DNA from 3 places in the Luteibacter sp. KNZ12-1A genome. Region 3 is predicted to be linked to each of the others. Evidence: predicted binding sites of a transcription regulator. Region 3 holds the regulator's gene; each other region holds the start of a gene.
What was found. The regulator FliA, encoded in region 3, starts transcription of late flagellar genes. The targets are predictions, from matches to a motif close to TAAAGTTTNNCNNNCNNNGGCCGATAA.
Positions count from the first base shown of each region.

Region 1 (9,644 bases), on a different contig from region 3:
GGAGATCTCGCTGCAGCCCTTGCTCGCCGTGACGCGGTGGGCGTTGCGGCCGTCGGCATCGGCCACTTCGAGCACCGGCTTGCCGTTGGTCTTCACCGCCCAGGCGAGATGCTTCGCATCCGGCGACAAGGCCACCGATTCGATCGTGCGCACCTTGCCCAGGGCGTCGAGGATCGCGGCGATGCGCGGATCGTCCGCGGTTTTCACGGGGGTGTCGGCAAAGGCATGGCCGGCGCAGGCGAGCGCGACGGCGGCGACGATCCACTTCGTACGCATGGGTGACCCTGGCTGTGTGGGAACGCGAAAGCTAACACGCCGCTGAACGAACTCGCGAGGCCTGTCGCCGCTTAAGCGGCGATCGGGTCACCTCAAGCCAACAGATGCCCGTATTCCGGATTCCGCTCGAACCATGTCGCCGCGTAGCCGCACGCGGGAACGATCTTCCAGCCGTTCGCCTCCGCTATCTGCACGGCGAAGCGGGTGAGCAGCGCGGCGATCCCACGCCCACCCACGGGGGACGGCACGCCGGTATGGGTGATGGTCATCGTCTTGCCGCTGAGACGGTATTCGAGCTCGCAGGTGTGGCCATCGACCACGACGAGAAACACCTGGTTGGCGCTGTCGTGGATGATCTCCAGCGGTTTGGCGGTATCGCTCATCGGTATCTCTCCTGGTCCGGCAGCCGGCATCGCTGGCGTCAAGCATGCGCGTGTTCGGCCATGCGTGTCATCACCGGCGTAGACTCCTCCCAGCCCAAGCCAAGGACACCCGCGCACGTGCTGATCATCCACGAACATGGCAAGTACACCGGCCCCGTCCGCTGGACCGCGGGCATGGCCAAACCCAATGCCCCCATCTGGGTGGATCTGCTCGATCCAAGTGAAGACGAACGGCGTTGCGCCAGCGAGATCACCGGCCTGCGCATCCCACAACGTAACGACGTGGTGAGCCTGGCGCTATCGAGCCGCATCCGCACCGACGACGGCGCGATGTACCTGTCGATCCCGTATTTCGCCGACTCGCCGGACAATCATCATCCCGGCCCGGTAGGCATCGTGATCACCGGCCATGTCTTGATGACCTTGCGTTTCGAGGAGTCGCCCGCGTTCGAGCTGGCCAGCGAAAGCTGCCAGGAGCACCGCTGGGAATCCAGCGCCGATGTGCTCGCGACGTTGATCGAGGCGATCGTCAACCTGGCGGCCAAGCGCATGGAAGACGTGTCCGCCGACCTGAAGCAACTCTCCGACCGGATATTCACGCCCGAGCGGATCGGCACGCCGGCACTGCGCAACTGCATGCTGGAGGTCGGTCGCCTCGAAGGCGAGCAGGCGCGCAATCGCTCCTCGATGCTGGGCGTGCAGCGGATCGTATCGTTCTTGCGCGCGAAGAAGCCCGAGTGGATGTCCGACGACGTCGAGGTTCGCCTGCGCGTCGTGGAGCACGACCTGCGCACGCTCGACGAGTTCGACGACCAGGTCACCAACAAGCTGCAGTTCCTGCTCGACGCCAGCCTCGGCTTCATCAGCACCGACCAGAACCACGTGATGAAAGTGCTCACCGTCACCTCGGTGGCCACCATTCCTCCGGTGATCCTCGTCGGCGTGTGGGGCATGAACTTCAAGAAGATGCCCGAACTGGACTGGACCTTCGGCTATCCCATGGCCCTGGGAGCGATCGTGGTCAGCATCCTCTTGCCGGTGCTGTTCTTCAAATGGCGCGGGTGGCTGGAAGGCGACTGACTAGCGCAACGGTTCATGTTTGTGAAGACACCAAATCGATGACTGCGTCACGATTTTCGACATCCGTTCGCGTTTTGCCCTAAAGTCGGCGGCTTTCCAGCCGCTAACCCCTCCAGGGAGTCACCGGCAGGAAGTCCGGTTCGACGCACACACGGGGCCGCCTGGCGTTGCCCCACTCGGGGGAGGGAGTGCCGGTGCAAGTCCATTATCCACGTCGCGACGATGCGTTCGCGCGGAAGCCATGCGCATGAAAGCGCCGTGGCACAGCCCTGCTGGCGTCCTGCCCGAATCGCGCCTGCTCGCTTCGGTGGCCGAGTTCACGCACCACCGCGACATCGACGCGCTGGACCACAGCATGGTGCTGTCGCTGGCCGAACTCATCGCCGTCAACAGCGTCACCCTGTGCAAGCGGGGCGAAAACCCGCAGCATCCCGTGGATTCGATCGTCGTGTGTTCGCGCAAGCCCGATGGCGGCTTCATGATCGAGGCGCTCGATCCTGCGCGGGAGGGGGATCCCGTCGACACCCTCGTCTGCGCCATGGAGACGCTCGAGGCGATCAGCGACATCACCGACGACGGCAACAGCCGGCTGGTCATCCCCATCCAGCGCGAGCATACCGCCATCGGCGCACTGATGCTCGAGGCCCCGGATTCCCTCGACGACGTTCGCGCGATGGTCGAAGGCTTCGCGCGCATCTACTGCAACTACATCGCCCTGCTCAACGAAAGCGAGCGCGACAAGCTCACCGGCCTGTACAACCGGCGCAGCTTCGAGCAACGCCTGCAGCGCCTGCTCACCCTTCAACGCCAGAAAGCGCGCGGCGCGGTGCAGGACGGCGAGGACAAGCGCCAGCCGGTCGAGGAGCCCTCCCGGCTTTACCTGGCGATCCTCGATATCGACCATTTCAAGCGGATCAACGACACCTACGGCCATGTCTACGGCGACGAGGTCATCCTCATGCTGGCCCAGCACATGCGCGCGAGCTTCCGCCAGAGCGACGTGCTGTTCCGCTTCGGCGGCGAGGAATTCGTGATCCTGCTCGCGGCTCAGGACGAAACGGCCGTCCACCTCGTCCTCGACCGGTTCCGCCAGTTCGTGACCGACCATGCGTTCCCGCAGGTGGGCCACGTCTCCGTCAGCATCGGCTATGCGCGCATCACCGAGAACGATTACCCCGAGATCGTGCTCGACCGCGCGGACAAGGCGTTGTACTTCGCCAAGCAGAACGGCCGCGACAGCGTGCACGGCTACGAGTCGCTCACCCGCCGGGGCGAACTGGCTACGCCGGTGTCATTGGGCAGCATCGATCTCTTTTGAGCCTGCTGTGGGTGGGCTCGGCTTCGCCCTCGCGCTCATCGTGCGCGGCGGGGGAGCTGCCGGGCGCCACCCTCGGCGCGACGGTAGTCGCCGTCCCGCCCCCAACCGCAAAGCCGAGCCGAGTGAACAACTAAGAAATCTTCTTCCGCGACCCATATCGCCTGCTAGCCGCCTTACCCTCCGGCCGGACGCGAAAAGCCAGGCTGATCCGCGGCCCTACCTTGCCGCGCGTCTTCGGGATGCCGTGGTCGTAGTGGAATTGCGTGGCGTAGCTCATCGTGAGCACGCTGCCCGGTTCCATGTCGATGTCGAAGCTGCGCCGGGGTGCGTCACGTTCGCGCAAGATCATGCGCCGCGTGGCGCCCAGGGAAAGCAAGGCGATGGGCTCGCCCTCCGCCAGTTCCTCGATGTGATCGTTGTGCGGCGCCACGCTGTCGCGGCCGTCGCGGTAAAGGTTCAGGCCCACCGAGGTGAAACGTACGCCCGTGAGCGCGATCACCTCGCGCGCCGCCTCAACGACGACGGGTGGCAAGGCAGGGTCGTCCAAAGCGTAATGCTGGAGCAGCCGCGGCACGTCCACGTCGCGGCCGTACATCGCACGCCTCTGCGCTTCCCAGGGGATGTCCGCCAGCAGGCTCGCGAACCAGTCGGCGGCACGCCCGGGTGGAATCACGCCGGGCTCATACGCGAACCGCCCGTGCTCGTCATCGACGATCACGAGCGGTTCGGGGGCGAAGAGACCGCCTTGGGACATGGTTTCCTTACGGGACGACGCCGCAGGCGATGCGTGCGCCACCACCACCCAGGGGTGCGGGCTGATCGGAATAATTGTCGCCGCCGGCGTGGATCATCAAGGCATGGCCCTTCAGCGTCGCGAGCTTGGTCAGGCGCGGCGCGGTCACGGCCGTGGTGTCGGTGCCATCGGCGCCCACGGTGATCTTGGGCAGGTCGCCCTCGTGGCCCATGGAGGATTCCGGCCCCTCGTGCTTGCCGGTGTGTCCGGGATCGTAATGGCCGCCGGCCGCCAGCGCGGCGCCCTTCTTGCCATCCTTCTCGCCCGGATCGCAGCTGGGTTTCTCGTGCAGGTGGAAGCCGTGCTCACCCGGCGGCAAGCCCTTGAGATCGGGAGTGAAGACCAGGCCACCGGCACCTTCGGTGATCATGACCCTGCCGACCGAGGCGCCCGTGCCGTCGGCGGTGACGAGGGTCATGGGCACCACGATGCTCTTGTCGGCGGCCTGGGCGGCGACGCACACACACAACCCGGCCGCGGCGATGACGATTCGTTTCATCTTCGTATTCCTATGGGAGCGAGGTGACCCGGGGATACTGCACCCGATGTGCAGGGAGCGTCCATAACGAACCCGCCGAAGCCGATACGGCCTCAGCCGAAGATCCTGGCCGTGTCTTCCGCTGTCAGCAGGCGCCATTGGCCGGAAGGCAGGTCGTCCAGCGACAGGCCGCCGAGCGCGATGCGCTCCAGCGTCGCCACGTGGTTGCCCACGGCCGCGAACATGCGGCGCGCCTGGTGATAACGCCCCTCGGTCAACGTGAGCCGGGCATGGCGCGGGCCGAGCACCTCCAGCGCCGCGGGCTCCAGCGGTTCGGTCTCGCCCTCAAGCATCAGGGTGCCGGCGGCGAAGATCGCGGCCTCGTCGCCACGCAGGTCCTCGGCCAGCGTCGCCTCGTATACCTTCGCCACCGCGGCCTTCGGCGAGATGATCCGGTGCAGGAGCTGTCCGTCGTCGGTGAACAGCAGCAGCCCCGACGTATCCCGATCCAGCCGGCCCACGGTCGACAGCACCGGATTGCGCAACGCGAAACGCGGCGGCAGGAGGTCGTAGACCAGCCTGCCCACGTCCTTGCGCGAACAGGTGTAGCCGACGGGCTTGTTGAGCATCAGCAACATCCCCTGCGGTGGATCCAGTGGCTCTCCCTCGAAGCGCACCTCGGCATGCTCGACCTTGTCGTCCGCATACAGCACCTCGCCCGCCGCATCCGTGACCAGCCCTTCGCGGAACATGGCCGCGACCTGTTTGCGGCTGCCATAGCCGAGATTCGCCAGGAGGCGTACGAGTTTCATCGGCGGGGGTCCTTTGCTTCGATGACCTTGAAGCCGTCGCGTTCGACGACGGTGCGCACACTGGCGAAGCTGGCGTCGAGCGCCGCCTCGTAGGCCAGGTGCCGATTGGCGACCATCCAGAAGCGACCGTGCGCCACGAGGCCTTTCGCGGCGGCGGCGATGAAGGCGCGGCCCAGTTGCGGGTCGTCGGCGCGCCCCTGGTGAAATGGGGGGTTGGACACGATGGCGTCGTATCCGGCGTCGATACCGTGGGTGACATCGTGCCAGCGCACGTTGCCGGCGACGATGCGGCCGGCGCGGGCGATGGCATCGGCGAGATTGCGCCGGGCGGGCTCCAATGCGCGTGCCTCGGCCTCGTAGAGGTCCACGGCCGAGACCGCCGCGCAGCGCTCGACGACCTCGCAAGCGAGATAACCGAAGCCAGCGCCGAGGTCGGCCACGCGGCCGGAGAGGTCGGACGACAGGACGCTCGCCAGCAAGGCCGACGCGGTGTCGATGCGATCCCAGGCGAACAGGCCGCGACGACTCACGAAACGCCCGCTTTCAATCGGCTGCGGCGCGTCGAGCGCGAGCCAGCCGGCAAGCAGTGCCGGATCGGCGACGGCACCCGGACGTGTCCAGAACACGCGGCACTTGTGCTTGGACAACTCGCCCACGCCACCGGCCAACAGGGCGAGATCCGCCTGGGCGGTCCTGGCGCCTTCCGCGTTCGGCACGCTGGCGACGACGACGCCGCCGGAGCCAGCCAGCGACATCGCCTGTGCGAACAAGGCCCGCGATTCCTCGCGCTGGCGGGTCGGCAGCACCATCACCACGCCGAAACTTCCCTCGGGAACCTCGGGCGACACGTCGAAACCCGACCGTGCCAGGGCGTCGGCGGCCGGCTTGAACGATTGCTGCAAGATCCATCCCGGGCGCCGGCGTTCGCGCAGGGCGAAGCCATCGCGCGCGCGCAACATCAACAGCCTGCCATCGGCCGGAAAGGCCAACACGCCCGTCGCGAAGGGCACGAACAAGGCATCGAGGGCGGCGTCGGAAGCGGAACCGGCGGACAACGCGATGGACCTCGACGACGTGAAGGAACCGGCGATTCTAGCCCAGGGGCCGCTCAGCTGCTGCAAGAGAGCATCGAACAGCCCACGCGTTCACGCGCCCAATCCGGCCGGCGCCCGGCAAGGTGTTCCCTGCCCGGCTGCTCGTCATAGGGCCGGCGCAGCGTATCGAGCAATTCGAGGATGCCGTCGTCGTCGCCCTGCTCCGCGCGGTCGATCGCCTGTTGGGCGAGGTAATTGCGCAGCACGTAGCGCGGATTGCTCGCGTGCATCAGGGCCAGCCGCTCCGTGTCAGACGATTCGTCCTCGCGTACGCGGGCCGCGTAGCGCTGCAACCATGCCTGCAAGGGGCCATCGATCGCGGCCCGCTTCGCCTCGTCGTAGAACGACGCCCCGACGCTTCCCACCCGTGGGGCGGCGAGATCCAGCGCCGCGAGGTCGCGATAGAAGATCGTCATGTCCATCTCCCCGGCCAGCAACAAGCCGCGCAGGTCGGCCACCAATGCCTCGTCGCCTTCGCGCGCGCCGGCGAGGCCCAGCTTCGCGGCCGAGAAGGCGGCATCGGTGGCTTCGAAGGTTTCCACGTAACGGTCCAGCCCCGCCTGCAACGCTTCCACGCCCTCGAACAGCGGCGACAAGGCCTGGGCGAGCCGTTGCAGGTTCCAGTAGGCCACCTGGGGCTGCTGGCCGAAGCGATAGCGACGGTGCGCGCGATCGGTAGTGTTCGGCGTCCAGTCCGGATCGAAATTGTCGACCCAGCCGTACGGGCCATAATCGATGGTGAGACCGAGGATCGACATGTTGTCGGTGTTCATCACGCCGTGCACGAAGCCCACGCGCATCCAGTGCGCCATGAGCCTCGCGGTGCGCTCGCACACTTCCATGAAAAAGGCGGCGTAGCCCTGTTCGCCGGGAAGACCGGCGAACTCGGGGTAATGCGTGGCGAGGGTGAAGTCGGTCAACTGGCGCAGCAGGCCGATATCGCCGCGCGAGGACGGCAGTTCATACGAGCCGAAGCGCAGGAACGAAGGGGCCACGCGGCAGACGATCGCGCCCGGCTCCGGTGCCGGGTGGCCGTCGTACATCACATCGCGCACCACGGCCTCGCCTGTCGCCACGAGCGACAGCGCCCGCGTGGTCGGCACGCCCAGGTGGTGCATCGCCTCGCTGCAGAGGAACTCGCGGATGGAGGATCGCAGCACCGCGCGTCCGTCGGCGCCACGCGAGTACGGCGTCCGGCCGGCACCCTTCAGTTGCAACTCCTGACGCCCGTGCCGCTCCGTCAGCACCTCGCCGAGGCCGATCGCCCGGCCATCGCCGAGTTGCCCGGCCCAGTGGCCGAACTGGTGTCCGCCATAGGCCATCGCATAGCCGGTCATGCCGGGCCAGCGGGCGTTCCCCGAGAAGACTTCGGCAAAACCGGGCGCCCCGGACGGGATGCCCAGCATGCCGGCGACCTCGCCCGCGACCGCCACCGTCCGCGGCGCCGGCACGGGCGTCGGGTCGACCCAGGAGAACGCGGCCCCGGCCACCTGCCTGGGCCGGTTCGACGTGTCGCGATCGGCCGGCAACTCGCGGACGAAGGCGTTGTCGAAGCGGAGGTCTGTCATCGGGGGAACCAGCTGGCACGTTGTGACCGATATTCGGGCGATCGTGACGCATGCAAGCCTGCCGCCACGTCTACGGAGTAGGAAGCCGCCAACTCGTGCACACTAGCGCCCCCGATCACCCTGCTCCGGACCCCATGCGCCCCTTCCGCTCCCTGGCTACCCTGCTCGCCCTGACGCTGGCCTGCCCCGCCAGCGGCGAGCCGGCGAGCGTGCCGCGCAGCGACAAGACGCTGGTGGAGATCATCAACGCGACGATGGGCACCCTGCCCAACGCGATGGACTCGTTATCGAGCAAGGTCCCGGGCGGCCTGCACCCGACGGCCGACGCTCCGCCGCAGATTGTCCGCAGCATGCCCTTCGTCACCCGCGACGGGTATCGCGTCAGCGCGTTCGAAGCCCGTGGCTTCGACGAGGGCGGCGACGTCCCCATGGTGCGCTTCACTTCGATCCAGCTGGAACAACGGCCCTGCTTCCAGCGCGGCGAGGTGGACGACAGGTTCCACGCACCGGCTTCCGACACCCACCTGCCCAACGCGCCTTCCATGTTGCCCAACCGCTACCTGGTGATGCAGATGCCATGGGGCCGCCTGTCGTTCGGAACCTCGCAGGAAAGCGGTGGCTGCGTGATCGCCATCGTCGGCGACGCCACTGGCGGCGGCGTCGGAACGCGCATGCCCCTACCCTTGCCGCAACCCACGACGATGCCGGGCATGCCCGACCTGCGCCGGACCTGGCCGATGCCCGCCGGTGCCTACCCCGCCGAGTGATCGGCGGCGCTTCTAGGGCGCCCCGTTCAATGGCCGCAGCGATTCGAACTTCCGCTGGTACTCGTCCGTCACCTGCTTGGCTTCCTCGCCGTTGCTGATCACCCTGGGCGTGATCAGCACGATCAACTCCGTGCGGTTGCGGCCGCGGTTGGTGGAACCGAACAAGCGACCGAAAACGGGGATACGGTTCAGCCCGGGGATGCCCGTGTCCGTGGTGCTGTCGTCTTCCTTGATCAGGCCGCCGAGCAGCACCGTCTGGCCGCTCTGCACCGCCACCTGGGTGGCGACCTCGCGCTGCTGGATCGGGAAGTTTCCCGTGGTCGTATCTTTCGCGCCCGCCGCGCTGACCACCTGGCTCACGTTGAGGTACACCAGCCCACCGGGATTCACGCGCGGGCGCACGTTGAGGATCACGCCGGTGTCCTTGTACTCCACCTGGCCGATCGTGTTGTCCGTGTTGGCGTTGGTGTTGACGAAGGTCTGCGTGATCGGAATCTGGTCGCCGACCTGGATGTGCGCCTTCTGGTTGTTCAGCACCACCAATGATGGCGCGGAGAGGATCTTGGTGTTGCCGCTGGTCTCCATCGCACGCAGCGCGACGGCGAGGTTGTTGTTGACGAAGGAGTAGAAGAAGCTGTCGGTACTCGGGTTGTAGACGTTGCCGCCGTTGCCCAACGCCCATTGTTGCTTGTTGCCCGGCTGCCCCACCGAGCCATTGGTGCCGCCGACCAGGCCTTCCAGGTACCACTGCACGCCGAACTGGAAGCTGCCCGTCAGCGTTACCTCGAGGATGCGCGTCTCGATCTGCACCTGCAAAGGGACGCTGTCCAGCCGCTTGATCGCCTGCTCGATCTCCGTCCACTGCGACGGCCGGCAGCGCACCATCACCTGGTTGTTCGCATCCACCGAGGTGATGCGCACGCCTTCGTCCGTGGTCGTCGACGCATGGCGGCCGCCGCCATTCTCGCTGGCCTCGGTGGAGTCTCCACCACCGAGGCCGCCGCCGGTTGCCGTGCCGGCGGTTCCGCCGGTGGAAGCGCTGAAACCGGTCGAGGTCGACAAGCCCGATGACGTG
Region 1 is NZ_JBPGXU010000034.1:26,170-35,813, forward strand. It holds gene ACR9ZJ_RS09350 (alpha/beta hydrolase family protein) at 1-276, opposite strand, end outside; gene ACR9ZJ_RS09355 (GNAT family N-acetyltransferase) at 369-659, opposite strand; gene ACR9ZJ_RS09360 (CorA family divalent cation transporter) at 777-1,739, shown strand; gene ACR9ZJ_RS09365 (GGDEF domain-containing protein) at 1,987-3,057, shown strand; gene ACR9ZJ_RS09370 (alpha-ketoglutarate-dependent dioxygenase AlkB family protein) at 3,188-3,811, opposite strand; gene sodC (superoxide dismutase [Cu-Zn] SodC) at 3,819-4,349, opposite strand; gene ACR9ZJ_RS09380 (pseudouridine synthase) at 4,442-5,140, opposite strand; gene ACR9ZJ_RS09385 (class I SAM-dependent methyltransferase) at 5,137-6,201, opposite strand; gene ACR9ZJ_RS09390 (protein adenylyltransferase SelO) at 6,249-7,802, opposite strand; gene ACR9ZJ_RS09395 (hypothetical protein) at 7,937-8,569, shown strand; partial or broken gene gspD (type II secretion system secretin GspD) at 8,582-9,644, opposite strand, start outside.
Region 1: a site for FliA is predicted at 1,820-1,846, ahead of ACR9ZJ_RS09365 (GGDEF domain-containing protein). Genes of this name have one in related genera too.

Region 2 (9,644 bases), on a different contig from region 3:
CGGGCTACAACCACGCCCGCTTCGCGGGAAAGCAGAAGCGTCGCGGCAACAAGCCGGTGGGCGTGGCCGAGACCGCTTCGGCGATCGGCGCCTCGGTGGACGACGCGGTGAAGATGCAGGGCCACCGGCGCTCGGTGGTCAGCGTTTCGGATGGGGGTTACATGAAGGTGATCGAGGTTCGGTGAGCGATCGCGCCCCAGGGCGCTTCCCACCCCTTGCAAGCAGCATCCCACCCTGCAAGCGGCACACAGGGTGGGAAGCGGCCTCGGCCGCGATGCTCGTAGCCGGTAGAAGGCGGCCGATCCCCTACGAAGCCGCCACCAGGGAAAACACTCCGAACGCCGGCGCCGCCGACACCCATTCCTTCTCGATCCGCCACCCACCCGCTTCCGCCAGTAATGCGAACGACGCCGGCGTGAACTTGTGCGAGTTCTCCGTGTGGATCGACTCGCTGGCGGCGAAGGCGAACGACTGACCGGCGACCGTCACGCGCTGCGCCTCGCGGCTCACCAGGTGCATCTCGATGCGTTCGAGTTCCGCGTTCCACACCGCGCGGTGTTCGAACGCCTCGGGATCGAAATCGCCGTCGAGTTCACGGTTGATGCGAACGAGCACGTTGCGGTTGAACGCGGCGGTCACGCCGGCGGCATCGTCATAGGCGGCGAGCAGCACGTCCACGTCCTTGACCTGATCCGCTCCCACGATGAAGCGCGCACCCGGCCCGAGCCGTTCCCGCACCGAACGCAGCAAGGCGATGGCCTCCGCTGGCGTGAAATTGCCGATCGTGGAACCAGGGAAGAACGCCACGACGGGACGTCCCGCCAAGGCCTTCGGAACCTCGATCGCGTGGGTGAAATCACCCACCACCGGATGCACCGCGAGCGACGGATACGCCTCACGCAAACGAGTCACCGCGCCATCCAGCGCGGCGGCGCTGATATCCACCGGAACGTAGGCGGAAATCCAGGGCGCGGCGTCGAGCAGCATCCGCGTCTTGTCGCTCGCCCCACTGCCCAATTCGAGCAGCACGGCGCCTTGCGGAATACCTGCGGCGAGCGCAGGAGCGATCTCATGAAGCAAGGCCGTCTCCGTGCGCGTCGGATAATACTCCGGCGTGACGCATATCGCCTCGAACAGGTCGGACCCCGCCCCGTCGTAGAAGTACTTCGGCGAGAAGGTCTTCGGTGACGAGGACAGCCCGGCCAGCGTGTCGCGCAGGAAGGCCAGGCGGTCGCCATCCGGCGTGAACGCGGGATCGCGCGCGAGGCGCACGCCGCTGAACATCCAGCGCTGCCCGGGCCGGTAGAAATTACGGTACGAGATCCGTGCGTGCCCTGACGGCGTGACGCTGGCGCCACCACGCAAGACCATCTGGCCGATCATGAACTTCCCGTTGTACTCACCGACCGCATCGTCCGCCGCGCGAAACCCCGGATACGGCGAGTACGAACTGGCCGTCCACTGCCAGGCGACATCGTCGACCTGCTCCAGGTCGTCGCGTGTACGCATGGCGTGCTCCCACTCCGCTTCCGTCGGCAGACGTGCACCGGCCCAGCGCGCGAAAGCCTCCGCTTCGTAGTAACTGACATGGGTTACCGGCGCGTCGGGATCGACCGGCCGCCAGCCGCCGGGAGTCATGTGCGACCAGGCTTCGCCGTCGTGCTGCCAGTAGAGCGGCGATTCCCATCCTTCCTCCTGGCGCTGAGCCCATCCGTCGGAAAGCCACAGGTCGGCGCGGCGATAGCCGCCGAGCGCCATGAAGGCCAGCCATTGGCCGTTGGTGACCAGGCGGTCGGCGATCTCGAACGGCTCCAGCCAAACCGTGTGCCTGGGACCTTCGTTGTCGAAGGCGAAGGATTCGTCGACGGCACCGATGCGCACCGGCCCACCGCCCACCGGGCGGAACCGGCCTGTCGGACCGGGTGCCGGCGCGGACCATGCCGGATCGAAGGCCGGTTTCAGCGGCGACTGCGCGAACAGGTGCTGCACATCCATCACCAGCAGTTCCTGGTGCTGTTCCTCATGGGCGAAGCCGAGCCGCAGCAGCGCTTCCAGCTCGGGGCCTATCGCGCCAGCGAGAAAGGCCCGCATATGCGTGTCCACGTGATGGCGATAGGCGATCACGCGATCGATCGACGGCCGGGTCAGCAAGCCGCGCAACGGTCGCGGATGACGCGGGCCGACGGTTTCGTAGTAGGAATTGAAGAGATACCCGAATTCGGCATCGAAGACGTCGTAGCCGGGCACGTTCGGTCCGAGCAGGAAGGTCTCGAAGAACCATGTCGTGTGCGCCAGGTGCCATTTGGCGGGGCTGGCATCGGGCATCGACTGGACGACCATGTCCTCCGGGCCGAGCGACGCGACGAGCGCCTCGGTACGCGCCCGCACGGCGTCGTAACGTTCGCGGAGCGAGAGGCCGGGCTGACATCGGGCGGCGGTCGCGCTCGTGCCGGCGCGGTGGGAGGCGGCGCCTGGCGCCCAGGTGGTGTCGACGAAAGCTTGCATGGATGGGCTCCGTGGCGGGACGGTCAGCCGGGCGTGTGCTCGATGCGCACGCGGTCGGGATAGAAAGCGAGGTGACCGCGGATCGACGAGACCGCCTCGTGCGGCTCCTCGTAGGTCCAGATCGCATTGATCGCCCTTTCCTCGTTGCCCGGGAGGCTGTAATACGAGGCTTCACCCTTGTAAGGACAATGCGTATGGTGCTCGGTCCGGCGCAACGAGGCCATGTCGGCATCGGCACGGGGGATGTAGAACACGGGCGGGTAGCTGGCTTCCTTGAGCACGAGCGCGTCGCGGGTGTCGGCGACGACCCGGTCGCCGTCACGCACCACCACCCTGCCACCCGCCGGCGCGATCGTGATGGGATGGTCGGGGCCGGGGATCTTCACGGGATGTGAGGACATGGCACGCTCCTTCGGTGACGAAATCAGGCTGACATCCTGCGACCCCTACGCAGGGAATCCAAGACGACGACCCGGAACAGGTGAGATTACCGATAGGCAAAGATTGGGGTCTTGGACCGGAAAACCGCCGCCCCGGTCCGTCAGTACCTTCACATCTTGGTCCGCCCCAGGCTTAACATCCGTTCATGGACCTCAACTTCCCGCCGTCCCCGCCGATATGACTATTGCGTTGCAGGCAGGGGGAGGCACGCCATGAAAGCAGTCATCGTCGCGGTGGCCATCGTCCTGGTCCACGTGATCGCACTGGCGAACATGCCTTCCGGGGGCATGGAAGTCTCCTATGTGTGCTTCTTTACCGTCGCGGCGCTGGCGCTCGGCAGCGTGGTATCGGCCTGGCGCCGCTCGGGGCCGCCGCGTGACCGGCGCTGGTGGTTGCTGTTCGCCAGCCTCGCCCTGTGGACCGTGGGCATGTCGCTGTCCGCCCGGCAGAACTATGTGTTGGAAAACTCCAACCCTGCGCCCGGCGACAGCATGTTCTTCTACATCCTGTACGTGCTGCCCGTGCTGGTGGCCGTCTCGTCGGCTCCCGTGCCGGCGCGCAAGAAATGGGCCGTCACGATCGACCTGATCCTGGCCGCCCTGCTCGGGGTACTGTTCTACGTGCGCACGTTCTCCATCGTGTCGGTGCAGGGCGCGATGGCGACGCAGCAGGCGATCGACATCGCCTACATGCTCGACTTCGAGAACGCCTGCCTCGCGCTGGCCGCGTCGCTGCGCTACCTGGCGACCGACCGCGCGGACGATCATTTTTTCTTTCGTGGCGTGACGGCGTTCTTCGTCACCTATGCGCTTTCCGGTTACTTCTACAACCACTATGTGGCGCTGGGTGGACATCCGGAATTCGGCACGTCGCCCTGGGACGCGTTGCTGGACCTGCCCTTCCTCGCACTCTTCGTCACGGCGACAATGCGCCAGCCGAGGCGGCACTGGCATCCGCCGGTCTACCTCGTGCGCTTCGTGCTGAGCGCGAGCCCGACCTTCCTGGCCATGAGCGTGCTGGGTTTCGGGCTCATGGTGATCCCGGGCTATCCCACGCTGGGCATCGTGGGGGCCATCGCCGCCGTGATCGGCATCGGCCTGCGCGGCACGCTGGCCCAGGTCGGCCTGGTCGAGGAGGAATACCGGTTATCGCGCAGCCGCGACGAGCTGCAAGGACTGGTCTTCGTCGACAGCCTCACCGGCCTGGCCAACCGACGGGCGCTCGACGAGCGCCTCCTGCGCGAATGGCATCGCCCGGGCCAACAGGAACCGATCTCCCTGTTGATGATCGACGTCGACTTCTTCAAGGAATACAACGACCGCTACGGCCACCTGGCGGGCGACGACTGCCTGCGTTCCCTCGTCGGCGGACTTATCGGACGCGGCGTCCGCGCGGGAGATTTCGTCGCCCGGTTCGGTGGCGAGGAATTCGCCGTCATCGCTCCCGGCACCCGCCTTACCGACGCCCTGGCCCTGGCCGAGGACCTGCGGGCACAGGTCGAGGCGCTGGCGATCATCCATCCTTCGAGTCCCTTCGGCGTGGTCACCATCAGCATCGGCGTGGCCCACGTGCAGGTGAGTGCGCATGGCGGCCCGCTGGACCTGCTCAACGCGGCCGACCGCGCGCTCTACCGGGCCAAGCAGACCGGCCGGAACCGGGTGAGCGCGGGCGAGGAACCGCGGGCGGATCCGACCCGGCTGAACGAATCGCGTCACACCGGTTAACCCCGATCCATCCCTCCCTGCGTTTCACCGTCATGTCACCCACGAGGCCATGCACGATGAATACGCTCCGCGTCACGCTTTCCCTCCTGTTCGCCGGGTTGGTCGCCACCGCCGGGGTGGCCGCCTCGGGCGATGCCTTCGCCGCGCGGCACGACACGTCACCGCCGCCGGCCGATGAGAACGGCTGCCAGCCCGGCCAAGGCATGCCGGTTCGGCGGATGCTCGCGCACGCGATGGCCGCTCCGGCCACCGCACCCGCACCGCCGGCCATGACGAAGGCCGCACCGCAGGCGCTGGTCGAATCCGTGGCGCAAATCGGTTACGCCACCGCGATCGCGCCGCCCTACCTGCCCGTCGACCGCGAGAACTACGCGCATCGCACGCCGAATTCCGTCCATCTCGCCGCCGGCGACCCGGTGTCGACCTTCAGCATCGACGTCGACACCGGCTCGTATACGAACGTGCGGCACATGCTCAACGAAGGCCGCCTGCCGCCCGTCGACGCCGTCCGTACCGAGGAATTCATCAACTACTTCGACTACGGCTACACGGTGCCGACGAGTCACGCGAAGCCGTTCGGCGTCACGACGGAATTCGCGCCCGCGCCATGGAATCCCGAGCGCCAGCTGCTGCTCATCGGCATCCAGGGATACAGCGTGCCCGCCAGCGAGATTCCTCCAGCCAACCTCGTCTTCCTCGTGGACGTGTCCGGTTCCATGGACGAGCCGGACAAGTTGCCCCTGCTCAAGGCCTCGCTGAAGCAGATCGTGCCGAAGCTGCGCGCGGCCGATCGTATCTCGCTGGTGACCTACGCCGGCGCGACCTGCGTCGCCTTGCCTTCCACGCCGGGCGACGAACACGCGAAGATCGCCGCGGCCATCGACGCGCTCGGCGCGGGCGGGTCCACCAACGGCGCCGCCGGCATCGACCTCGCCTATGCGCAGGCGGCGAAGGGCTTCATCAAGGGCGGCGTGAACCGCGTCATCCTCGCCACCGACGGCGACTTCAACGTCGGCACCGTCGGCGTGCAGGCCCTGAAAGACCGCATCGCGGAAAAGCGCAAGAGCGGCATCGCGCTGACCACGCTGGGTTTCGGCGAAGGCAACTACAACGACGAAATGGCCGTGGAACTGGCCGACGCCGGTAACGGCAGCCACCACTACATCGACAACCTCGGCGAAGGGCGTCGCGTGCTGGTGGACGAGATGTCGGCGACGCTGATGACGATCGCCAAGGACGTGAAGATCCAGGTGGAGTTCAACCCGGGAGTCGTCGCCGAGTACCGCTTGATCGGATACGAGAAGCGCGTCCTCGCACGCGAAGACTTCAACAACGACGTCGTCGATGCGGGCGAGATCGGCGCGGGTGCCCGCGTCACCGCGCTGTACGAGATCACGTTGAAAGGTTCCAAGGGCGCACGCGTCGATCCGCTGCGTTACGCCTCCGCGAAAGATACGCCCGCATCCGGTGAACTCGGTTTCCTCCGCCTGCGCTACAAGGCGCCGGATGGCGGCGCGAGCCGGCTTGTCGAGCAGCCCTTGTCCGCTGACATCGCAGGGCAAGCGAGCGAGCGCTTGCGTTTCGCCGCGGCGGTGGCGGCGTTCGCGGAGAACCTGCGCGGCGGCAAGTACGTGGACGGCTTCGGCTACGACAAGGTCGCCGAGTTGGCGCGTGGCGCGCAGGGCAAGGACGAAGGCGGCTACCGCGCGGAGATGTCGAGGCTGGCGAGCATGGCCGGCGGGATGTCGACCGAGCCTGTCGCGGAATCCCCGCGGCGATAAGGTAACCTCCCCGTCCATGGATGCTCCCCTTACCGACGACGGCGGGCTGATGCTCGCCTGGGCGGGCGGGAACGCGGCCGCGTTCGGGGAGCTTTACGCGAAGCACAAGGGTCCGTTGTATCGGTTCCTGCTGAAGACGGTGAAAGACCGGGCGGTCGCCGACGAGTTGTTCCAGGAGACCTGGAGCCGAGTGATCGTCGCGCGCCAGCGTTATCGCGCCGAGGCGAAGTTCAGCACCTGGTTGCTCCAGATCGCGCACAACCTGGCCGTGGACAGCTTCCGGCGGCAGCGTCCACGGGCCGGCGCCGAAGAGGCCGAGGCGGTCTTCGCCGCACAGGCCGCTCCGGAACGCGAGCAACCCGATCACGCCCTTTCGGATTTCGAACTGCGCCGGCGCATGCAACGCGCGATCGAAAGCCTTCCCGACGAACAACGAACGGCCTTCGTGCTACGCATGGAGAACGAACTATCCCTGGAGGACATCGCCGCCGTGACCGGAGTGGGCAAGGAAACCGCGAAATCGCGGCTCCGCTACGCCATGGCACGGATACGAGAACTCGTTGCCGAATGACATGAACCCGAACACGCCACCACCCCACGACGACGACCTGCCCGACGAGCGCGAACTCGCGGCGCTGTACGCGCGCCTGCCAAGGACCGAGCCCGACCCCGCGCTGGACGCGGCGGTGCTCGCGCAGGCCGATCGTGCGGTACCGGCCCGCCGACGCCGGGCACGCTGGCCCATCGCATTGGGATCGGCGGCGGTGCTGGTGCTGGCCGCCGGCCTGGCGTGGCAACTGCGCGACAGCCGCCCCGACGTGGCGGCGACGCTTCCCACTCCCCCTCCCACGGCGCAGCACATCGAGTCCACCGCATACGTGCCCGTGCAAGCGAGCGCTCCTGTCGTCCTGCAAGAGGCGGCACCTGCGACGCCCCCGGCGAGGATGGCGCGGCGTTCGGCACCGACACGGTCGTTGGCACCCGCTGCACCTGCGCCTGCGCCTGCGCTGCCGATACCAGCATCGGAAAGGGAAGCCGAAGCAGTCCCTGCGCAAGCATCGGGGCAGGCGTTCGCGCCGGCACCCAAGTCATCGGCCGTGTCCAAACCGGCCCCTCGGGCCTTCGGCGCCGTGTCCGATCACGCGATGAAAACGGAACTCGGTCCGGACGACCGCGTCGGCGAGATCCGGCAGTTGCTCGGCCGGGGAGAGCGCGAGGAAGCCTTGCGGCGCCTGCGCGAGCTGCGCGAGCGCTATCCTCGCTACGACCTGCCACAAGACCTGCGCGACCTGCCCCCTTGAGTGCACCGCTGGAAACCCTCGCCTCGCCCTGGCGCCACGAAGAAGAGATCAAGAAGAGCCGCTTCCTCGCCCAGGCCATGCCCGTCGAATCGCCGGCCGACGCCCTGGCATGGTTCGATTCGGTGGGCGATCCGGGTGCCACGCACAACTGCTGGGCGTATCGCATCGGCGAGGCCTACCGCTTCAACGACGACGGCGAGCCCGGCGGCACCGCCGGCCGGCCCATCCTGCAGGCCATCGACGGCCAGGGCTGCGACCGCGTGGCCGTGCTGGTCACGCGCTGGTACGGCGGAATCAAGCTCGGCGCGGGCGGGCTCGCGCGCGCCTATGGGGGGACGGCCGCGGAGTGCCTGCGCCTCGCGCCACGACTGCCGATCGTCGCCACCGGATGCCTGCGGCTGCGCTGCGAATTCGGCGAACTGGCCCTGGTCTCGGCACGATTGCGCGAGATGGAGGCCACCATCGAACAGGAGACCTTCGTCGCCGACGGCGCGGAACTGAGCGTACGGGCGCCGGTGGACCGGCTGGACGCCATCGCCGCGCGGATCGTCGACCTGACCCGGGGCAAGGTGCATCCCCGCCGCGTCGATCCATGTTGAATACTGCACCGGATGGCCCCATCCGTTGGCGAATGAATCCGGAAGCGAAGCGAGCATGAGCGACGAACGCAGGGAGAAATCACGCAAGATCGGGGCACTGCGCAATCTCTGGCCGTTCCTGAAGCCGCACAAGGGCCTCGCCATCGGCTGGCTCGTGTTCCTCGGCATATCGTCCGGTGCCTCGCTGCTCCTGCCCGTGGCGGTGCGGCACATCATCGATCATGGCTTCCTCGCCTCGAGCATCGCCACGATCAACGGCACGTTCCTGGGCCTGTTCGGCGTGGCCGTGGTCCTGGCCATCGCCACGGCCGCCCGGTATTACTGCATCGCCCTGCTCGGCGAGCGCTCGCTCGCCTCGTTGCGCACCACCCTTTACCAGCATGTGATCGGGCTGGACGTGGGTTTCTATGAAAGCACCCGCGTCGGCGAACTCACCTCCCGCCTGGGCACGGACACCGAAGTGGTGCAGACCCTGGTCGGCTCCGGCATCTCGGTGGCGCTGCGCAGCGTGGTGATGCTGATCGGCGCCGCGGCGGCCATGGCCTGGACCAGCCCGCGCCTCGCCGGGCTCACCGCACTGGTCATCCCGGCGGTGATGCTGCCCATCCTCGTCTTCGGCCGCCGCGTGCAAAAGCTCTCGCGGCACAGCCAGGACCGCATCGCCGATGCCGCCGCCGTCGCCAACGAGACCCTGAACGCCGCGCAGGCGGTCAAGGCCTACGCGCGCGAACCGATCGAAAGCCGCCGCTACGCCCGCGCCATCGACCTCGCCCTGGCGACGGCGCGCCGCCGGATCGGCATGCGTTCGCTGCTGACCGCCGCCGTGATCGTGCTGATCTTCGGCGCGATCACCCTGGTGCTTTGGGCGGGTGCACGCGACGTCATCGCCGGCGACCTCGCACCGGGCGTGCTGAGCCAGTTCGTGCTTTACGCGATCTTCGCCGCCGGCTCGGTGGCCGGCCTGTCCGAAGTATGGGGCGACGTGCTGCGTGCCGCCGGTGCCATGGAACGCATCGGCGAACTCTTCGCCGAACGGCCCGGCATCTTCACGCCCGAAGCGCCGGAGCCCCTGCCCCGGCCGGTCACCGGATCGTTGCGCTTCGAGCATGTGGAATTCCGCTACCCGTCGCGCCCGGACGTGGCCGCCCTCTCCGATTTCAACCTGGACATCGCACCGGGAGAAACCGTGGCGCTCGTCGGTCCGTCGGGCGCCGGCAAGAGCACGGTCTTCAGCTTGCTGCTCCGCTTCCACGATCCTCGTTCCGGCTCCATTCGCTTCGACGGCATCGACCT
Region 2 is NZ_JBPGXU010000017.1:20,107-29,750, reverse strand. It holds gene pgaD (poly-beta-1,6-N-acetyl-D-glucosamine biosynthesis protein PgaD) at 1-185, shown strand, start outside; gene egtB (ergothioneine biosynthesis protein EgtB) at 307-2,505, opposite strand; gene ACR9ZJ_RS05975 (DUF427 domain-containing protein) at 2,529-2,906, opposite strand; gene ACR9ZJ_RS05970 (GGDEF domain-containing protein) at 3,159-4,670, shown strand; gene ACR9ZJ_RS05965 (vWA domain-containing protein) at 4,727-6,451, shown strand; gene ACR9ZJ_RS05960 (RNA polymerase sigma factor) at 6,468-7,022, shown strand; gene ACR9ZJ_RS05955 (hypothetical protein) at 7,024-7,752, shown strand; gene ACR9ZJ_RS05950 (IMPACT family protein) at 7,749-8,351, shown strand; gene ACR9ZJ_RS05945 (ABC transporter transmembrane domain-containing protein) at 8,407-9,644, shown strand, end outside.
Region 2: a site for FliA is predicted at 3,099-3,125, ahead of ACR9ZJ_RS05970 (GGDEF domain-containing protein). Genes of this name have one in related genera too.

Region 3 (9,644 bases):
CAGTGACAGCGGCCGATTACCCACGCGCACCATCAACACGCGCAGGATGGCCAGCGTCAATGGCACCGACAGGCGCACGGTGCTGCCATGGCCCACGCGTGAATCGATCGACAGCGTGCCACCGAGTTCGACGATCTTGGTCTTGACCACGTCCATGCCGACGCCGCGGCCGGAAATATCCGAGACCTGGCTGGCGGTGGAGAAACCCGGGCGGAACACGATCTCGTAGCACTCGCGCTCGTCGAGGCGCGCGGCCTGGTCCTCGTCCATCAGGCCTTTCTCCACCGCCTTGCGGCGCAGGACCTCAGGGTCCATGCCCTTGCCGTCGTCGGTGACGGTGATGACGATGCGGTCGCCGTACTGGCCGGCCGCGAGGCGCACGGTGCCCGCGCGGGACTTGCCTTCGCCGACGCGGACATCGGGCATCTCGATGCCATGGTCCACGGCGTTGCGCAGCAGGTGCACCAACGGATCGGCAAGCGCCTCCACCACCGTGCGGTCGATATCGGTTTCCTCGCCCTCGGTGACCAGTTCGATTTCCTTGCCGAGTTGCCGGGCGAGGTCGCGGACGATACGCGGAAAACGCGAGAACAACTTGCCTACCGGCTGCATGCGCATGCGCAGCACGGCGTTCTGCAGTTCTTCCGCCACACGCTCGAGTTCGCCGATGGCACGTTCCATCGGGTCGTTCGTGCCACGCGGGGCGAGGCTGGTGAGGCGATTGCGCACGAGTACCAGCTCACCCGCGGCATCGACCAGGCCATCGAGGCGATGGGTATCGACGCGGACCGTGGTGTCGGCGGTAGAGGCGCCGCGTTTCTCGGCAGCCGCCGGGGCCGGCTTCGCCGCGACCTGCGCCGCGGGTGCTGCCGGGACAGGCTTGGACGAGGCGGCGGGCGGCGCGACCAATGCGGAGGACGTCGAGCCCGCCATGGCGGGGCTACCCGCGGCGCCCGGGGCCGCCGTGCCATGGAGGCTGTCGAGCAAGGCTTCGAATTCGTCGTCGCTGATCGCGTTTCCATCGGCGGGCGAAGCGACTGCCTGGGCCACGACCGGTGCAGGACCCGCGACGGCAGGCGCGGCCACGTCGGAAACGGGTGGAGTGTCGGCCGTCGCGTCGGCACCGGGGGCACCCGTGCCATAGAGCGAATCGAGCAGGGCCTCGAACTCGTCGTCGGATATCGTGCCCGACGGCACGGAAGCGGGCTCGCGGTCGCTGCGCGCGGCGTCGAGCATCGCTTCGAATTCGTCTTCGATCGGGTCGTACGGCCGCGCCTGCGCGGGAGCGGCGGCTGGCGCGCTGGCGGGCGTGGCCAGGGCCATCGGCGGCGCGGAGGCCGCGCGGCCCGGAATCAGCAGGCGGTCGAGCAGCGAACGGGGCGCCGCCTCGATCGGCAAGCCGCCGTCGGCGGCGCGCATCATGTCGTTGAGGAGATCCAGCGACTCCAGCAACGCGTCCATGAAGCCGGCGTTGAGCACGATCGAGCCGTTGCGGGCCTCGTTGAGGAGATCCTCGCCCCGGTGGCAGAGCTCGACCATCGGATTGAGGCCGAGGAAGCCCGCACCGCCCTTCACGGTGTGGAACGCGCGGAAGACCGCGTTCAACAGTTCCATGTCGTTCGGCGACGCCTCGAGATCCACGAGCTGTTCGCCCAGGCTCTCAAGCAACTCCCGCGCCTCGATCAGGAAGACGTTGAGCAGCTCGTTGTCCAGCTCCACGCTCATACGGCGCTCAGAACCCGAACTCGCTGAGGAGGCGATCCACTTCGTCCTGGCTGACCTTGTCGGCGGCCGGCGCGGCACCGCCCGCCAGCGAACCGGTCAGTCGAACCAGTTCCACCAGGGAGGATTCGACCTTGGCCATGAAAGCCTCGACCTGGGCCACGCGCTGGCCGGAGAGATCCTGCCAGGACTGTGCCTCCACCATCTCGCCGAAGCCGATGTCGCAGCTCTGCGCGAAATCGCCCACGCGCACGGCCAGCGCGGTGGCGTGGGTGGCGAAGGCCGGGTCGGCGTGGTCGAGCACCAGCACCTCGTCCGCCTGGCGCGCGAGGGCCTGTGCCTGTGGGCGCAGCTTCTCGCTGAAATCGAGCGTGCGGTGCGCGGCCTGCGAACTCATCTCGAGCACGTCGCGCAGGTGCTTGCGCGCATCGCTCATGTTGCCTGGCACGCCGTCGTGCGAAATATCGGCGGCGAGGCGGCGGGCGGACTCGTGCAGGTCGCGCGCGAGATGGCCGAGCGCCATGAACAGGTGTTGCTCACGGGTACGCAGCAGCTGGTCGAGCGCCTGCTCGAAGGAGACGCTGTCGTCGGCGTCGAGCAGTGCACGCAGTTCGGGAGCCACATCGTGGCCGCTGGAAAGCATGGTGTTCATCGTCATTCCTTAGCCCGCGGCCGCGGCGAGTCGTTCGAAGATCTTGTCGAGTTTTTCCTTCAGCGTGACCGCCGTGAATGGCTTGACGACATAGCCGTTCACGCCGCTCTGCGCCGCCGCGATGATCTGGTCACGGTTGTTCTCCGCCGTGACCATCAGTACAGGCATGGCCTTCAGCGCCGCGTCGGCACGGATCGCCCGGAGCAGGTCGATGCCGGTCATGTTCGGCATGTTCCAGTCCGTCACGACGAGGTCGAACGGCTGCGCGCGCAAGAGCGCGAGCGCCGCGTTGCCGTCCTCGGCCTCCTGGATGAGGGTGTTGGTGAATCCCAACTCCACCAGGAGGTTCCTCACGATGCGTCGCATGGTGGAGAAATCGTCCACCACGAGGATCTTCATGTTCTTGTCCAAAACTCGTCTCCGCCTTGCTACCGCGCGTTCGTCAATGCTTGTCTTTCCAACCCGACATGCGTGCGCGGAGTCGAATGAGGGCCTGGCCATGGATCTGGCACACCCGCGATTCGCTCACCCCCAGCACCGCACCGATTTCCTTCAGGTTGAGCTCTTCATCGTAGTACAGCGACATGACCAGCTTCTCGCGCTCCGGCAGCCCGTCGATGGACTGCGCCAGCGCGTCACGCAGGCCTTGCTGCTCGAACAATCCATCCGGGCCCGCGGCATCCGGGTCGACCACGTCGATCGCGGCGCCTTCGTCGCCTTCCGGCGCCGTGAGGCTCAGCAACCGCGCGCTCGCCGCGTCGGCCAGGATCTGGTTGTACTCCATGGCGTCGATGCCCAGCCGCTTCATCACTTCCGCGTCTTCGGCGTCGCCACCCGTCTCGTTCTCGATCTGCCTCGTCACCTCCGCGACCTCGCGCAACTTCCGGTGGACGGAGCGCGGGGTCCAGTCCGTCTTGCGCAGTTCGTCCAGCATGGCGCCACGTATGCGGATGCCCGCATAGGTTTCGAAGCTGGCCGCGCGAGTCGGCGAATAATTCCTTGCCGCCTCGAGCAGTCCGATCATCCCGGCCTGCATGAGGTCGTTCGCATCCACGCTTGGCGGCAGCCGGCCCATCAGGTGATAGGCGATCCGGCGCACCAGCGGCGCGTGGTTCTTGACTAGTTGATCCGCCGGGATACGCGTGATCTCGAGATATTCGGTCGCGACGCTCACAGTGGCAGCCCTCCCCCCAGATGGGACCGTTCGGCGAAAAAGCCGATGCGGCCCTGTGCCCGGGGTTCGGGTTCACCCCATGTATCGACCGACCTGGCCAGATTCTTGAATCCGACCGCCGATCGGCTGCTCGGCCAGGCGTCGACCACCGCCGACTGGCGGCGGATGGCCTGGCGCAGGTACTCGTCGTGCGGAACCATGCCCATGAAATCCAGGGACACGTCGAGGAAGCGGTTTGTCACCCGGGACAGCTTCTCGAACAGCTGGCGGCCTTCCTGGGCGTGCCGGACCATGTTGGCGACGATGCGGAAACGATTCACGTCGAACTCGCGGCTCATGACCTTGATCAGCGCATAGGCGTCGGTCAGGGAGGCGGGCTCGTCGCAGACCACGACCACCACCTCGTCCGAGGCGGCGGCGAACATCGACACGCTGTCGGAAATCCCGGCGGCGGTGTCGACGATCAGGTATTCCGGTGGCAGCGGATATTCGTCGAAGGCGCGGATCACGGCCGCGTGCTCGATGTTCGGCAGCTGCGCCATCCGGCGCGTGCCGGACGTGGCGGGAATGACCTTCAGGCCGTGGGCGGCCTGGAGGATCAGGTCCTCGATGCCGCACTCGCCCTCCAGCATGTGGCCGAGGTGACGGGTGGGCTGGAGGCCGAGAAGGACGTCGATGTTCGCCATGGCGAGATCGGCGTCGAGGAGGACGACGTCACGGCCGCCCATCGCGAGCGCCATGCCGAGATTGACCGCCACCGTGGTCTTGCCCACGCCACCCTTCCCGCCTGCGACGGCGATGCTTCGGGTGGGACGGCGGTCGGCCAGCCAGTGGAGTCCGGCGGCCTGGGTGGAATCGACGTGTGTGCTCATGAAGGAAGTCACTGCCGTAAGTGTTTGCGGTTGCCGGGAAAAGGGTGGGCGCGGTCAGGCCAGGGCCGGCGCGGCGATGCCGAAGCGCTCGGCGAGCAGGGCGTCGTCCGGTTCGTCGTTACGCTGCTTGAGCAACTGGGCCGCGAGGCAGACCAGCTTGCGCGCATCGGCCGAGGCGATGTCCTCGGGCACGCGCTGCCCATCCGTGGTGTAGTCCAGCGGCATCCGGTGGCGGATGAGGGCCGAGAGCGCGCCGCCGATCAGCGGTGCCTCGTCGAGCTTGGTGAGGATCGCGCTCTGCGGCGCCAGCGGCGCGTAGGCGCGGATCGCGCTGTCGATGGCCTGGGCCTGCGCATTGGCGGCGAGCACCAGGCACACGCGCACGTCCGACGTGGCGCGCAGTGTCTCGAACTGCTGCTGCAGCTTCGGGTCGTTGCCGGCGAGGCCGGCCGTGTCGACCAGCACGGTGTGCTTGCCGCGCAACTGGAGCAGCACGTTGCGCAGGCTGGTCGCGTCGTGTGCGTTGAACACGCGCACGCCGAGCAGGCGGCCGTAATGTTCCAGCTGCGCGCCGGCACCGATGCGGTACTGGTCGGCGCTGATCAAGGCGACGTTCGATGCCCCATGGCGCAGCACGGCGCGGGCGGCGAGCTTGGCGATGGTGGTGGTCTTGCCCACGCCCGTGGTGCCGACCAGGGCGGTGGTGCCGCCGCCGACCGTGTCGAAATTCCGTCCGCTGGTGCGGATGTTGCGCGAGAGCATGCCCAGCGGCAGGTAGCGCGCCTGCTCGGCGTTCATGTCGGCGGGCAATTCCGCGCACAGCGCGCGTGCCACGTCGCCGTCGATGCCCAGGCGGGTCATCTCGCGCAGCATGCGGGCACGCAGCGGCTGCTCGCGGTCCATCTGGTTCCATGCAAGGGTCGAGAGCTGCACTTCGAGCATCTCGCGCAGGTTGTTGATCTCGGCGCGCACGCCATTCACGGCGGCATCGTTGGCCGGCGTCGCGGTGGCGGCGCGGACCACGTCGGCGACGCTGGCGGCGAGCGCGGCGCTCGACTGGCGCTGCGGCGCGTTCGTGGCCGGCGGCATGCCCGATTTCGTCGCGCGCTCCACCGCGGCGGCGGTGGCGGCGCGGGCCTGGTCGATGCGGGCGGCGCGCTCGGCTTCATCGCGCGTGGCGCGGATCGGCGCTTCCTCGCGGGCCGGGGCGTCGAAACCGAAACCGGCCTCGCGCACCAGCGCTTCGTCGTAATCGAGCGCGGCGATGATCTCGATACCGTCGTCCAGCCGGCGCGTGGACAGGATCACGGCGTCCGGACCCTGTTCGTCGCGAACCTGGCGCATGGCCTGGCGCATATCGGGAGCAACGAATCGTTTGATTTTCATGCGTTCGATCCTGTCTTCGTTCGTTCGGCCCACGCGGCGATGCACCGCGCGGTGTCTCGTTCCTATCGCCCGAGGGCCGTCACCAGCTTGACGCGTCGGTTGTCCGGAACCTCGTTGTACGCAAGTACATGCAGGTTTTGGGCCACATGCCGGGTGAAGCGCGAAAGCCACGGACGAAGTGCCGGCGACACCAGCAGCACGGCCGGCTCACCCGCCGCTTCCTGGCGGCGCGCCGCATCGGCGACGCTCTGCTGGAGACGATCCGCGAGACCCGGCTCGACCGCCGCGCCGGCGGGACCGACGCCTTGCAGGGACTGCAGCAGGATCTGTTCGAGCTCCGGCGCCAAAGTAATGACAGGCACTTCCGTACCCAGGCCGGCGATCTCCTGCACGATCTGGCGACCGAGGGTGACGCGTACCGCGGCGGCGAGGACGCCGGGGTCCTGGCTCTGGCCCGCATGCTCCGCCAGCGATTCGACGATGCCCCGGAAGTTGCGGATGGGCACGCGCTCGGCGAGCAGGTTCTGCAGGACCTTGACCACGACACCCAGGGACAGGCGCTTGGGCACCAGGTCTTCGACGAGCTTGGGTGTCTGCTGGGCGAGACGATCGAGCAACTGCTGCACGTCCTGGTGGCCGATGAGCTCGTGGGCGTGGTTCTGCAGGATGTGCGAAAGATGGGTGGCGATCACGGTGGCCGGATCGACCACGGTGTAGCCCAGGGTCTGCGCGTGCTCGCGCATGCCCGGCTCGATCCACACGGCATCCAGGCCAAAGGCGGGATCGCGCGTGGCGATGCCGTTGATCGTGCCGTGCACGCGGCCCGGATCGATCGCCAGCATGCGCTCGGTGTGGATCTCCGCCTCGCCCATCGGCACGCCCATCAGGGAAATGCGATAGCCATGCGGGGCCAGGTCCAGGTTGTCGCGGATATGTACCGAGGGAACCAGGAAACCGAGTTCCTGCGACAGCTTGCGGCGCACGGACTTGATCCGCGCCATCAGTTCGCCGCCCTGGGCCTTGTCCACGAGCGGGATGAGCCTGTAGCCGACCTCGAGGCCGATCGTGTCCACCTGGGCCACGTCTTCCCACGAAAGCTCAAGGCGTTCCGCCGGCGGCGCCGAGTCCAGCGCGAGTTCGGTGCCGGGCGCCCCCGTGCCGGCCGCGGCGGCGGTGCGCTCCTGCTTGGCCTGGCTCAACTTCCACGCGGCGAAGCCCGCGAGCGCCGCCAGGATGAGGAACGGGATGTTCGGCATGCCCGGGATCAGGCCCATCGTGCCCAGCACGGCCGCCGCGACGCCGAGCGCCTTCGGCTGGCCGAACAGCTGCCCCATCACGTGCTTGCCCATTTCCTGGGACTTCGACACGCGCGTGACGATCACCGCGGTGGCGATCGAGAGCATCAGTCCCGGCACCTGGGCGACCAGGCCATCGCCGATGGTCAGCAGCGTATAGGTGCGTGCGGCTTCGGCGGCGGAAAGGCCATGCTGCAACATGCCGATGAAGAAGCCGCCGATGATGTTGATCGCGAGGATCAGCATGCCGGCGGTAGCGTCGCCACGGACGAATTTCGAGGCACCGTCCATCGAACCGTAGAAGTCCGCTTCCTCGCGCACTTCCTGGCGCCGCTCGCGGGCCTGCTCCTGCGTCAACAGGCCGGCGTTGAGGTCGGCATCGATCGCCATCTGCTTGCCGGGCATGGCATCGAGGGTGAAACGGGCGGTCACCTCGGACACGCGCGTCGCACCCTTGGTCACCACCACGAAGTTGATGATGGTGAGGATGGCGAACACAACGAAGCCGACCGCGAAGTTGCCCCCGATGACGAACTCGCCAAAGGCCTCGATCACCTTGCCGGCGGCGCCCGGCCCGTTGTGCCCATGCAGCAGCACCACGCGCGTGGACGCGATGTTCAGGGCCAGGCGGAGCAAGGTGGCGAACAGCACCACGGTGGGAAACGACGCCAGTTCCAGCGGGCGCATGACGTACATCGTGGCCAGCAGGATCACCAGCGACAACGCGATGTTGAAGGTGAACAGCAGGTCCAGCATGAACGGCGGCAAGGGCAGCATCATCATGCCGAGCATGATCAGCATCGCCACCGGCGCGGCGACGCCACGGCGGCCGATCTGCCGGAACGTGCCCATGAAGTTGGAGGAAGCTGCCATCGTCAGTTATCCATGCGGTAAGGGCCGAGCAAATCCGGATCGATGTCCTGCTCGGGTAGATCGGGCGGGAGATCGCCCACGGCGATCGCCTGCTTCAGCCGGAACACGTAGGCCAGGATCTGGGCCACGGCGATGTACAGCGCCGCGGGGATCTCGCGTCCGATTTCCGTCGTGTGATACAAGGCGCGTGCCAACGGTGGTGCTTCCACCACCGGAACCTTCGCCCCACCCGCGACATCGCGAATCTGCTGGGCGATCACGTCCACGCCCTTGGCCACCACGCGGGGCGCTCCCATGCGGTTCTCGTCGTATTTCAGGGCCACGGCGAAGTGGGTCGGGTTGGTCACGATGACGTCCGCCGTGGGAACGTCTTCCATCATCCGCCGGCGCGCCATCTGGTGCTGCATCTGACGGATTTTCGACTTCAGCTCGGGACTGCCCTCGCTTTCCTTGTGCTCGTCCTTCACTTCCTGCTTGCTCATCTTCATCTTCTTGGTGAAGCTGAATTTCTGCCACGGCGCATCGACCAGCGCGATGGCACCGAGCGCACAGGCGAAGACGAGCGAGGCCTGGCCGAAGATGGCGAAGGCCTGGGCGATGCCGACGCTGACGGGACCGGTGCCCACCGTGTACATGTCCCTCGTCGAGCGAAGCAGGAACCAGACCAGCGCGCCGCCGATCAGCACGAGCTTGAGCAACGACTTGCCCAGCTCCACCAGGCCGTTCACCGAGACCAGACGCGAAAATCCCTTGATCGGGTCGAGCCGGTCGAATTTCGGGGCGAGCGCCTGGGCGGAAAAATTCAATCCGCCCATCAGGGCCGGCGCGGCGACCGCGGCGACCGCGGTCACGGCGAACACGGGACCGAGCAGCTTGAACCCTTCCAGGGCGGCCGTGGCCAGTGCGCGATATACGCCATTGCTGGCGAACAGGTCGTCGCGGCTGTAGCGCAGGCCCACGTGCATGATATTGGCCGCGTGCACGGACATCTGGTCGCGTGCGGCGATCAGCGTCGTCACGCCCGCGAGCACCACCACGGCGGTGGAAAGATCGCGCGAACGCGGCAGGTCGCCCTTCTCGCGCGCTTCGCGAAGGCGCTTTTCACTAGGCGCTTCGGTGCGGTCTTCCTTGTCGGTCTCGCTCATGGGCGTGTCACCTCCCCATGAGCTGGCGCATGGTGTCCCATGCGGCCGTTTGCAGCGAATCGAACGCGCCCGGCAGGGCGCGCAGCGCAAGCCATACGGCCAGGAGGCCGAGGCAGATCGTGATGGGGAAGCCCACCGCGAAGAGGTTCATCGAGGGTGCCGAACGGCTGATCGCACCGAAGCCGAGGTTCACCACGAGCGTCGCGGTGAGCGCGGGCAGCGCCACGCGCACGGCGCCGCCGAACAGATGGCTGGCGAAAGTGAGCACGCCCCAGATACCGTTCGCGCCGATGCCCTGTTCGCCCACCGGCAGCGTGCGGAAGCTGTCGGCCAGCAGTGAAACGAGCTGCAGGTGGCCGTTCATCACCAGGAACAGCAAGGTCACGAGCATCGTGTAGAACTGGCTGAGCACCGGCGTGGTGCCGCCGACGCCCGGGTTCACCGTCTCGGCGAAACCCAGGCTCATCGCCTGCGACACGAGCTGGCCGCCGAACGACACCGCCTCGAACACGAGCTTGAGGACGA
Region 3 is NZ_JBPGXU010000007.1:13,016-22,659, forward strand. It holds gene ACR9ZJ_RS03025 (chemotaxis protein CheA) at 1-1,725, opposite strand, end outside; gene ACR9ZJ_RS03030 (protein phosphatase CheZ) at 1,733-2,374, opposite strand; gene cheY (chemotaxis response regulator CheY) at 2,384-2,785, opposite strand; gene ACR9ZJ_RS03040 (RNA polymerase sigma factor FliA) at 2,817-3,548, opposite strand; gene ACR9ZJ_RS03045 (MinD/ParA family ATP-binding protein) at 3,545-4,420, opposite strand; gene flhF (flagellar biosynthesis GTPase FlhF) at 4,475-5,806, opposite strand; gene flhA (flagellar biosynthesis protein FlhA) at 5,869-7,974, opposite strand; gene flhB (flagellar biosynthesis protein FlhB) at 7,977-9,119, opposite strand; gene fliR (flagellar biosynthetic protein FliR) at 9,127-9,644, opposite strand, start outside.